2 regions of the Acidihalobacter yilgarnensis genome follow, and region 1 is predicted to be linked to the other one. Evidence: predicted binding sites of a transcription regulator. Region 1 holds the regulator's gene; the other holds the start of a gene.

Region 1 (5,456 bases):
CGGGCACGTCCACGTGACGCAGAACGCGCTGACGATTGATGGTGAACGCCTGACCGTAATTGCACCACCCAAGGGCCCGGTCGAACGGCTGACGATGGATGGGGCTCCCGCCAGCTTCAGCGATGTCACGCCCAAGGGCAAACCGGTGAAGGGACACGCCACGCACATGCTGTATCTGCCCGGCAACCAGGAAATCCACCTCGACGGACAGGCCAAACTGATCCAGGAACGCAACACCTTCAGCAGCGCGCGCATCGTCTACGATACGAAGAGCGGTGTCGTCACCGCTGGCGCGCCCGGCAATCGCGTTAAGGCAACTTTGGTCCCCGGCGGCCAAGGCGGCGCGGAGAAATCCACGCCATGAGCGTACTCAGCGTCACGGATCTCACCAAACGCTATCGCGGCCGCGACGTCCTTGGCGGGGTGTCGCTTGACGTGGGCAGCGGTGAGATCGTCGGCTTGCTCGGCCCCAACGGCGCGGGTAAAACCACCTGCTTTTACATCATCGTGGGCCTGATCCAGCCAGATTCTGGCCATATTCGCCTCAATGATCAGGACATCACCCGATTCCCCATGCATGCGCGCGCGCGCATGGGCGTCGGCTATCTGCCTCAGGAAGCCTCGGTATTCCGCCGCCTCAGCGTCGAAGACAATATCCGCGCGGTACTCGAACTGCGTGACAATTTCGACCCCAAGGCACAGAATGAAACCCTGGAAAGTCTGCTGGATGAACTGCAGATCGGGCATATTCGCAGCAGTCGCGGATTCAGCCTCTCCGGTGGTGAACGACGGCGTGTGGAGATTGCCCGTGCCTTGGCAGCCGAGCCCGCATTCATCCTGCTAGACGAACCCTTTGCCGGTGTCGATCCCATCTCGGTGCTCGATATTCAGCGCATCGTGCGACATTTGAGCGACCGGGATATTGGCGTCTTGATTACCGACCATAACGTACGTGAGACCCTCGGCATCTGTCAGCGCGCCTATATATTGAGCGACGGGCATGTGCTTGCCGAAGGCACCCCGGAAGATATCCTGGACAACCAGAAGGCCCGCGAGGTCTATCTGGGTCAGGACTTCCGCCTGTAAGCAACCCGAGATACCCAAGAGTCCGACGATGACCATTGCGTTAAACGCGAATTCAAGATAAACATCAAACGCGATGATCAAGCCTTCACTTCAACTCCGGCTGGGGCAATCCCTGGCGATGACGCCTCAACTGCAGCAGGCCATACGCCTATTGCAGTACTCGACACTCGAGCTACAGACACATATTCAGGAAGTCCTGGAAACCAACCCGATGCTCGAGGTCGACGAGGATTCCGGGCGAGTTGAGGGCGCGGATGGCGAGCAAATCAACGGCGAATCTCGCGAAGGCGCCGCCGAAGACAACCCATCCCAAGACACCATCCCAGACGAATTGCCGGTCGACAGTGCCTGGGACGATATTTACGAGCCGCCAACCGCAGCGGGCTCCGGCTCGTCCGAAGCCGATGACCGCGACCCCTACGAATCACAAAGCGGCGATGGCGAGTCGCTGATCGATCATCTGCTCTGGCAAGTGCACTTGGCACCCATGAACGAGCAGGATCGCCTGATCGCCATGACCCTGATCGACTCGATCGGCGGTGACGGTTATCTTCAGGAGGATATCGAGAACATCCGTGGATCACTCGCCGCGCAATTGCAGGCCGATCTCGAAATCGAGGACATCGAGGCCGTCCTCCATCTCGTGCAACGGCTAGATCCTCCAGGTTGCGGCGCCCGCAATCTGGCGGAATGCCTCGACATACAACTTTCTGAGATGCCACAAGATATACCGTGGTTGATACAGGCGCGGCGCTTGGTGCAATCCCATATCGACCTGCTCGGGAATCACGATCTCAAGGCACTGATGCGCCACCTGGAACTGGACGAGGCTGGCCTGCAGGAAACCATCGCACTGATCCAGTCGCTCAATCCGCGGCCTGGTGCACAGATCAGCAATAGCCGACCCGAATATATCGTCCCCGACGTGACGGTCCGCAAACAGGGTCAGCGCTGGCGCGTGGAGCTCAACTCTGAAGTTGCGCCGCGCCTACGCTTGAATTCCACCTACGCATCAATGGTACGGCGCGCAGACAGCAGCGTTGACAACACCTACATGAAAAATCAGCTGCAGGAAGCGCGCTGGTTCATCAAAAGCCTGCAAAGCCGTAACGAAACCTTGCTACGTGTCGCCACTGCCATCGTCGAGCAGCAGAGGGGGTTTCTCGAATATGGCGAGGAGGCGATGAAGCCCCTGGTCCTGCGCGACATTGCGGAACAGGTCGAAATGCACGAATCGACCATCTCTCGCGTCACTACCCAGAAATACATGTACACGCCCCGCGGCATCTTCGAATTCAAGTACTTCTTCTCCAGCCACGTCGGTACCGCCGATGGCGGTGAATGCTCCGCAGTCGCGATTCGCGCCATGATCCGCAAACTGGTCGAATCCGAACCCGGCGACAAACCTTTGTCGGACAGCAAGATCGCAGATCTGCTCAGCGAGAAGGGGATACAGGTTGCGCGCCGCACGGTCGCCAAATACCGAGAGGGCATGAACATTCCGTCCTCCAGCGATCGCAAACGACTCAACTAGACTCAAATCATGGAGATCTCACAAAATTCTTCGACTTGGCGCAATACGGACCGACACCCGCATTCCGGCCGTGACCAGGGAGCACAGTCGGGCGCCAGCGTCGAAACCCGGCGGTGGGAGATGTTACCCGCCGTCCACGCCCCGCACAGGGAACCGCGGACGGCGAGCAACGTCGGCCATGATGGCACCGCCCCCAAATGGGCAGTTAAGACACAGCCCTCAACGAGGAGTATCGTATGCAAATCAACCTGTCTGGGCACCACGTAGAGTTGACCGATGCACTACGCGACTACGTAAGCGACAAATTCCAGCGTCTCGAACGACACTTCGACAATATGATCGATGTCCACGTAATTCTTTCCGTAGAGAAATTGCGTCAGAAGGCCGAAGCCAGTCTGAACCTCAGCGGCAACCAACTCTTCGCAGATGCCGTCGACGAAGACATGTATGCCGCTATCGACTCGCTCGTCGACAAGCTCGACCGGCAGGTGATCAAGCACAAGGAAAAGACCAAAGACCATCACAAGGCCGAAGCGACCAAACGCACGGCCATCTGAAACACACAGGCGACACCTGAACCATGCAGATAGGCGAATTACTCACGACCGAACGCATCCTCAACGATGCGGACATCCACAGTAAAAAGCGGGCACTGGAGGCACTAAGCGAACTCCTGGCCAAGGGTGGACAGGTTTCCTCCAATGAGGTCTTCGATACCCTGCTCGCACGCGAGCGCCTGGGCAGTACCGGCTTGGGACATGGCGTAGCGATACCGCACGGCCGCATGGCTGGCCTCAAGGAAACCCAGGCCGCCTTCATCAAATTGAACGGGGGCATCGATTTCGATGCCCCCGACCAGGCGCCGGTTGATCTTCTGTTCGCCCTGGTGGTCCCCGAGGAGTGCACCAGCGAACACCTGGACACGCTCTCAAGACTGGCTCAGTTGTTCAGCGACCCGATCACCGTGCAACAACTACGGGGTGCCCACGACAGCGAGTCCGCCCTGGGACTGCTCAATGACTGGGATGCCAGGCACGCCGCCTAGGCGACGTCATGGACGCCACGCTCTCCGCTGAAACCCTCTATCAAGCCCTCGGCAAACGCCTCGAACTTTCCTGGGTGGCGGGACGTTCGAGCGGAGGGCAGCGTCTGTCTGCGGCCGATACTCACTGGGGCGGCGCCACCCTGGTAGGCCATCTCAACCTGATACACCCGCACTGCGTACAGGTACTGGGTAGCCGCGAATTCGCCTATCTGCAGCAACTCGACACCACCACCCGCGAGCACGCCCTGTCACAACTGCTCAACGGCGAGAGCGTCGTGATCGTCGTCGGTGGCGGAGAATCTCCGGACACCCGGATGATCGAACTTGCCGAGCATGCGGGTATCGCGCTGCTCGTTTCCCCCCTGGCCACGCACGAACTCATCAGCACATTACGCTATTTCCTCAGCGAGGCACTCGCCGAGACTACCACCACACATGGCGTGTTCATGGAAGTGCTCGGCACTGGCCTGCTGCTCACCGGTGACAGCAATGTGGGCAAAAGCGAATTGGCACTGGAATTGATCACCCGAGGTCATCGCCTGGTCGCGGACGACGCACCCGAGTTCGCCCGCATCACGCCGGATATCCTGCAGGGACGCTGCCCACACGTCCTGCAGGATATGCTGGAGGTACGCGGGCTCGGCATACTCAATGTGCGCGCCATGTACGGTGACAATGCAATCAAACTGAACAAATATCTCAGGCTAATCATAGACCTGCGCCACAGCCACAGCACCCGTCACGAGGACGAGCATCGACTGTACGGGATCACGCGCATCCGACGCCTGCTCGGGGTTGAGATACCCGTCATCGAAATCCCCGTCGCGCCCAGCCGTAACCTGGCGGTCCTGGTCGAAGCCTCTGTACGCAAACACCTGTTGCTGCAATCCGGTTATGATGCAGCGGACGACCTGATTCAGCGACAGCAACAACGCCTCGAGAGCGAATCGTGAGACTGATCATCATCAGCGGCCTTTCGGGCTCCGGCAAGACCGTTGCCTTGCATGCCCTCGAGGACGAGGGTCTGTATTGCATAGACAATTTGCACCTCGGCCTGCTCCCGGCCTTCGTCGACAACCTGCTCAGCCCCAAAGTGAAACTCTACGACGAGGCGGCCGTCGGCATCGATGCGCGTAGCGGCATCGAAGAACTGCGCGGCTTCAAGGAAGTGCTTCAAGACATCCGTTCGCGGGGCGTTCAACTTGAAATCATCTACCTGCAGGCCGAGATTGACACGCTGATCAAGCGCTTCAGCGAAACCCGCCGCAAGCATCCCTTATCACGTAAAGGGCTCCCCCTGATCGAGGCGATACACCTGGAGCGCTCGCTGCTCGCGGTCATTGCCGAACACGCCGATCTGACCATCGACACGACGCGCAGCAACGTTCATCAGCTAAGCGCCCAGATCCGCGAGCGCATCGGACGCAGCCATGTCGGTTCGCTATCGCTGCAGTTCCAGTCCTTTGGTTTCAAGCACGGCGTGCCAGGAGACTCCGATTTCATTTTCGACGTCCGCTGCCTGCCCAATCCCCACTGGGAACCGCGCCTGCGTAACCAGACTGGGCTTGACCCTTCTGTACAGCAGTATCTTTCTTCCCACCCGATGGTCGAAGACATGTACCACGACATCCAGCGCTTTCTGCAAACATGGATCCCGCGCTTCGAGGCCGAAAATCGCAGCTACCTGACGGTTTCCATCGGCTGCACCGGCGGACAGCACCGCTCGGTCTATCTCGTACAAAGGCTCGGCGACGCCTTCCGAGACGAACGCGGTACCGAAATCACGATCCG
Region 2 (5,456 bases), 310 kb from region 1:
GGCAGCATCGTGGCGAGAAACGTTACGAACTGGATGACATCATGCTGCTCAAAGTGGGGCGCCACCTGCGCCCCCGCGAACATTTCAAGCTGATCGTCTCGCGGGAGGAAGGCGAGTCCCGTTTCCTCGAGGGTTACCGCAAACAGTTCGTACACCTGTTACCAATCAGCCATGCCGGCCCACTGACCCTGGTCGAAGCCAGCCACGCACTCAGCGCCGAAGATTTGTCGCTGGCCGCGCGCATCGTTGCCCGCTTTAGCCAGGGACGAGACGCCGACTGGGTTGAAGTGGCCGTAGCCGAGCCCGGTGACGAACCACGCGCGTTGAAGGTAGTGCCGCTATCGGCGGACGAAGTCCCCCAGTCCTGGTACGTTTGAAGTCGTGGCCGAATACACGCTCGACGCACGCCGACTGCTGTGCCCGCTGCCGGTCATCCGCGTACAAACCCGCGTCGCCGAACTGATGCCGGGCGATACCTTGCGCGTCCACTGTACCGATCCTGGCGCCCTACTCGACATACCCGCCTGGTGCCGCGTACATGGACATCGCGTACTGGAGTCGCATCAGGATGCAGGCGAGGTCAGCCTGGTGATTCTGATACAGACCAACGAAGCCACGACACGCTAACGCTAACGGCATGGGTATTGCGCCCGCGCCGGTGGCATAATCCCCAGCCCGACACGAGACCCCCCTTGCGCGCCATGGAAACCATCGACACCTCCACTCCAGACGCACGTTACGGCGCCATGCGCCGCGTCACCCTGATCGGCTCCCTGGTCAACCTGGTCGTCTCAACGGCCCAGATCGCGGGCGGAATCATGGCCCACTCTCAGGCCTTGGTCGCTGACGGGCTGCACACCCTCTCCGACCTCGCCAGCGACGTCGTTGTGCTGCTCGCCGCCAAACACGGCAGCCAGGATGCCGATGACGAGCATCCCTATGGGCACCGGCGCATCGAAACCCTCGGCTCGGTCATTGTTGGCCTCGCGCTGATGGCCGTGGCGACCGGCATCGCCATCGACGCTTTCAGCCACCTATTGCAACCCGAACATGGCCCCGGCCCCGAACCCATCGCACTCGCCTTCGCCGCCTTGGCTATCCTCGCCAAAGAATCGCTGTATCACTACACCATGCACGTCGCGAAGCAGGTTAAATCGACGCTGCTCAAGGCCAACGCCTGGCATCATCGCTCCGACGTCCTCTCCTCGTTGATCGTGTTCGCGGGCATCGGCGGCACGCTGCTCGGCTTCGACCACCTCGACGCCATCGCTGCCATCGCCGTATCGGCAATGATCCTGCGCATCGGCTGGCAACTGGCGACCAGCGGTGTACGCGAGCTGATCGACACCGGTCTCGATGCGGACGAGGTTCAGGCGATTCGCGGCAGCATCCTCGCGCTGGACGGCGTCAAGAACCTACATACGTTGCGCACACGCCGCATGGGCGGCGAGGCACTGGCCGACGTCCATATTCAAGTCAATCCGCGGATCAGTGTCTCGGAAGGCCATCACATCGGCGAAGCCGTTCGCAACCACCTGATCGAACACTACGAGCACGTCTCCGACGTCACGGTGCATGTCGATCCAGAGGATGACGAACGCGAGGCCAGCTGTGCGCATCTACCCCTACGCCAGACACTGCTTGCAGCCCTACGCGCACAGTGGAAAGATATCCCCGCGGCGAGGGAACTCGAAAACGTTCATCTCCACTATCTCAACGGGCGAGCCCATCTCGATCTCTTCATGCCGCTCCGCGGACCGGTAGAAACGGCAGAGATGGCCCGCCTTGTCGCGGAACAACTCGTCACGGCGAGCAAGGCACTACCAGAAATCGGCGAGGTAAAGGTCTATTTCCGCTGCGAACGCACCGATTAGGTGCAAATACGATGGCTGCGCACCATAAATGCGCACCACTTACCCGCAGCCGGTCGCCAGGAGCGGGCGCGCCGGCATTTAGCTTGGCATTTTTTGTGCCTATGAATCGCAACACACGGCGGGGCTCGGCCGGCAACAGAGCTGCAAGTCAGGAACTATATCTAACGAACCACGCGTGAGGAGCCAATAAGCATGTCCCCGAATGATGTTCTCAACATGATGAAGGAACACGACGCCAAGTACGTCGATTTCCGTTTTACCGACACCCGCGGCAAGGAACAGCACGTGAGCGTGCCGGCACACACGATCGACGAGTCGCTCTTCGAGGACGGCAAGATGTTCGACGGCTCATCGATCGCCGGCTGGAAGGGCATCGAGGCCTCCGACATGATCCTGATGCCCGACGCGAGCACTGCGGTCATCGATCCCTTTTTCAATGAAGTCACGCTGATCCTGCGTTGCGATGTCATTGAGCCCTCCACCATGCAAGGCTACGAGCGCGACCCACGCTCCATCGCCAAGCGCGCCGAGGCCTACCTGAAATCGACCGGGATTGCCGATACCGCGTTCTTCGGCCCCGAGCCCGAATTCTTCGTCTTCGACGACGTGCGTTGGGGCTCCAACATGCAGGGCGCGTTCTACAAGATCGACTCCGACGAGGCCGGCTGGAATTCCGAGAAGGTGTTCGAGGAAGGCAACATCGGTCACCGCCCCGGCGTCAAGGGCGGCTATTTCCCCGTTCCGCCGGTCGATTCCCTGCAGGACCTGCGTTCGGCCATGTGCTTGGTCCTTGAGGAAATGGGCGTCCCCACCGAGGTGCACCACCATGAGGTGGCGACCGCCGGCCAGTGCGAGATCGGCTCCAAGTTCAACACGCTGGTCACCCGCGCCGACTGGAACCAAATACTCAAATACGTGGTCATGAACGTCGCTCACAACTATGGCAAGACCGTGACCTTCATGCCCAAGCCCCTGGTCGGCGACAACGGCAACGGTATGCACGTCCACCAGTCGCTGGCCAAGGATGGCGTCAACCTGTTCGCCGGCGACCTCTATGGCGGCCTGTCCGAAACCGCACTGTTCTACATCGGCGGCATCATCAAGCACGCGCATGCGATCAACGCACTAACCAACGCCTCGACCAACAGCTATAAGCGACTGGTCCCCGGTTTTGAAGCCCCGGTCATGCTGGCCTATTCCGCGCGCAATCGCTCGGCCTCGATCCGCATTCCGTGGGTGTCCAGCCCCAAGGCGCGCCGCATTGAGGTTCGCTTCCCTGACTCCACCGGCAACCCTTATCTGGCCTTCACGGCCATGCTGATGGCCGGCCTCGACGGCATCCAGAACAAGATCCATCCCGGCGACGCCATGGATAAGAATCTCTACGATCTGCCGCCCGAAGAGGAGAAGAAGATACCTCAGGTTTGCAGTGCCCTCGACCAGGCGCTCGCGGCCCTGGACAAGGATCGCGCCTTCCTCACCGCCGGCGGTGTATTTACCGACGACGCCATCGACGCCTATATCACACTCAAGATGGAGGAAGTCACCCGCATGCGGATGACCACCCATCCGGTTGAGTTCGACATGTATTACAGCCTCTGATCTTCTTCCACTGAAGATCGCACGACGGACGCCTCCGGAAACGGGGGCGTCTTTCGTTTGCGTCCAGACAAAGTCGCCTAGCACTTGCAGCCAGGGCCAGTGCCGGCCTATGCTGTCGCCAATGGCGCGCCTGCTTTTCATCTTCTGCCTGCTGTTTACTACTGCGGCCCAGGCAACGATCTATCGTTGGGTCAATGCCCAGGGCGATGTCGTCTTTTCAGACGTCCCGCCGCCCAACGGCAACGCCCAAAAGCTTGAGCTCAATCATCCGCTGAACACCATGCAAACGCCGCAACAACTCAGTGGGCCGCAGCCGGCCACTGGCTCCAGCGGACAAGTGGCGCCCTACCGCTCGCTGGCGATCACCTCGCCAACCAACAATCAATCCGTGCGTGCCAACAACGGCGACATCACGGTTTCGCTAAGCCTTTCGCCGGCCCTGCGGCCCGGCGACCGCATACGCCTGTTCATGGACGGCGCGCAGGTATACAGCGGCACCTCCACGCAGATACCCCTGAGCAACGTCAATCGCGGTACCCATATGCTGTATGCCGCCGTCGAGACTGCCGGCGGTAGTGTCGCAATCCGCTCGTCGGGCATCAGCTTCACGCTGCTACGCCACTCCATCCTATTCAACCCGCAGCAAGCGGCACCGGGTACGGGTAACACGGGTAACACGCCTGCGCCCAATGGTATTTCTGGCGGCGTACATCAAGCCCCTCGGGCACCCATGATGCCCCGCGCGCCGCAGTTTCACGCCCCCAACTGATCTCCCCCCTCCCCGCATCACACGCGAGCCCCGATAGCACGCACTATATTGGTGCATAATATCTGCGCTTATTGCCGTGTCTATAGGCCACACGCGGCCTGTAGACACGGCGCGCTTTTTGCTTGCCAGTGCGATGATGACAACGATGATGCCGCCTACCCACATGGTTCCGACCGAAGCCGAGATACTCGACAACCTCACGACCGCAATCCTGTACTTCGACAGCGGATTGATCCTGCGTCTGCTCAATCCAGCAGGTGAGATGCTGCTCGAGCATAGCGCGCAAAATGTCGTCGGTAGCCCGGCCGAACTTCTGTTCCCCGGAGACGAGGTCTTTATCGAGGCACTGCGAGAGGCCGTGGCTACGGCGCACCCACTGACGGAACGCGAGAAGCTTCTGCATCTACCCGGACATCGCCAAACCAACGTCGATTGCACGATCACACCCTGGATCATCGGGGAATACGTGGATGGCGTCATGCTTGAACTCAGCCACATCGACCGTCAGCTGCGCATCACCCGCGAAAAGCGGCTGCTCAGCCAACAGTCCACCGCACGCGAGTTACTGCGTGGGTTGGCCCATGAAATCAAGAACCCCCTGAGCGGGCTGCGCGGCGCGGCGCAATTGCTTGAACGCGAACTGATTGCAGACGACCTGCGCGAATACACTCGCATCATCGTTGCCGAAGCCGACCGCCTGCGTGCGCTGGTCGACCGCATGCTGGGTCCGAACAGTCGCCCGCGCATGAACATCAGCAATATTCACGAAGTACTTGAGCGTGCCCGTCAGCTGGTCAATGTCGACCTGCCCGCGGACATCCGACTGGCCACCGATTACGACCCCAGCATTCCTGAATTGCTGTTCGACCGGGACATGATCTTCCAGGCTGTGCTCAACATCGTGCAGAACGCCGTCCATGCCGTCGGTCACTCCGGCGAAATCCTGCTGCGTACCCGTATCACACGCAATCACACCATCGGCAGCGTCCGCCACCGCTTGGTGGCCGTTATCCACGTGGTAGACGATGGCCCCGGCGTACCCGAAGGGCTAATCGACCGTATTTTCTACCCCATGGTATCCGGGCGCCCAGAGGGCTCCGGACTTGGTTTGGCCATCTCCCAGTCACTGATAACCCAGCATGGAGGATTGATCGAATGTCAATCGCGGCCAGGGCACACACAATTCACCATTCTGCTCCCTCTGGGGACCG

The links. The regulator sigma-54, encoded in region 1, starts transcription at its own class of promoters, with help from an activator protein. The targets are predictions, from matches to a motif close to TGGCANGNTNCNTGCTT.
Region 2: a site for sigma-54 is predicted at 1,959-1,975, ahead of glnA (glutamate--ammonia ligase). Genes of this name have one in related genera too.

Annotation. Positions count from the first base shown of each region.
Region 1 covers NZ_CP017415.1:3,046,600-3,052,055, forward strand. Annotated here, with positions in the region: gene lptA (lipopolysaccharide transport periplasmic protein LptA) at 1-364, shown strand, start outside; gene lptB (LPS export ABC transporter ATP-binding protein) at 361-1,086, shown strand; gene BI364_RS14740 (RNA polymerase factor sigma-54) at 1,160-2,620, shown strand; gene hpf (ribosome hibernation-promoting factor, HPF/YfiA family) at 2,857-3,177, shown strand; gene BI364_RS14750 (PTS sugar transporter subunit IIA) at 3,201-3,665, shown strand; gene hprK (HPr(Ser) kinase/phosphatase) at 3,674-4,618, shown strand; gene rapZ (RNase adapter RapZ) at 4,615-5,456, shown strand, end outside.
Region 2 covers NZ_CP017415.1:3,353,871-3,359,326, forward strand. Annotated here, with positions in the region: gene BI364_RS16125 (tRNA (5-methylaminomethyl-2-thiouridylate)-methyltransferase) at 1-377, shown strand, start outside; gene BI364_RS16130 (sulfurtransferase TusA family protein) at 382-627, shown strand; gene BI364_RS16135 (cation diffusion facilitator family transporter) at 702-1,874, shown strand; gene glnA (glutamate--ammonia ligase) at 2,067-3,476, shown strand; gene BI364_RS16145 (DUF4124 domain-containing protein) at 3,598-4,245, shown strand; gene glnL (nitrogen regulation protein NR(II)) at 4,391-5,456, shown strand, end outside.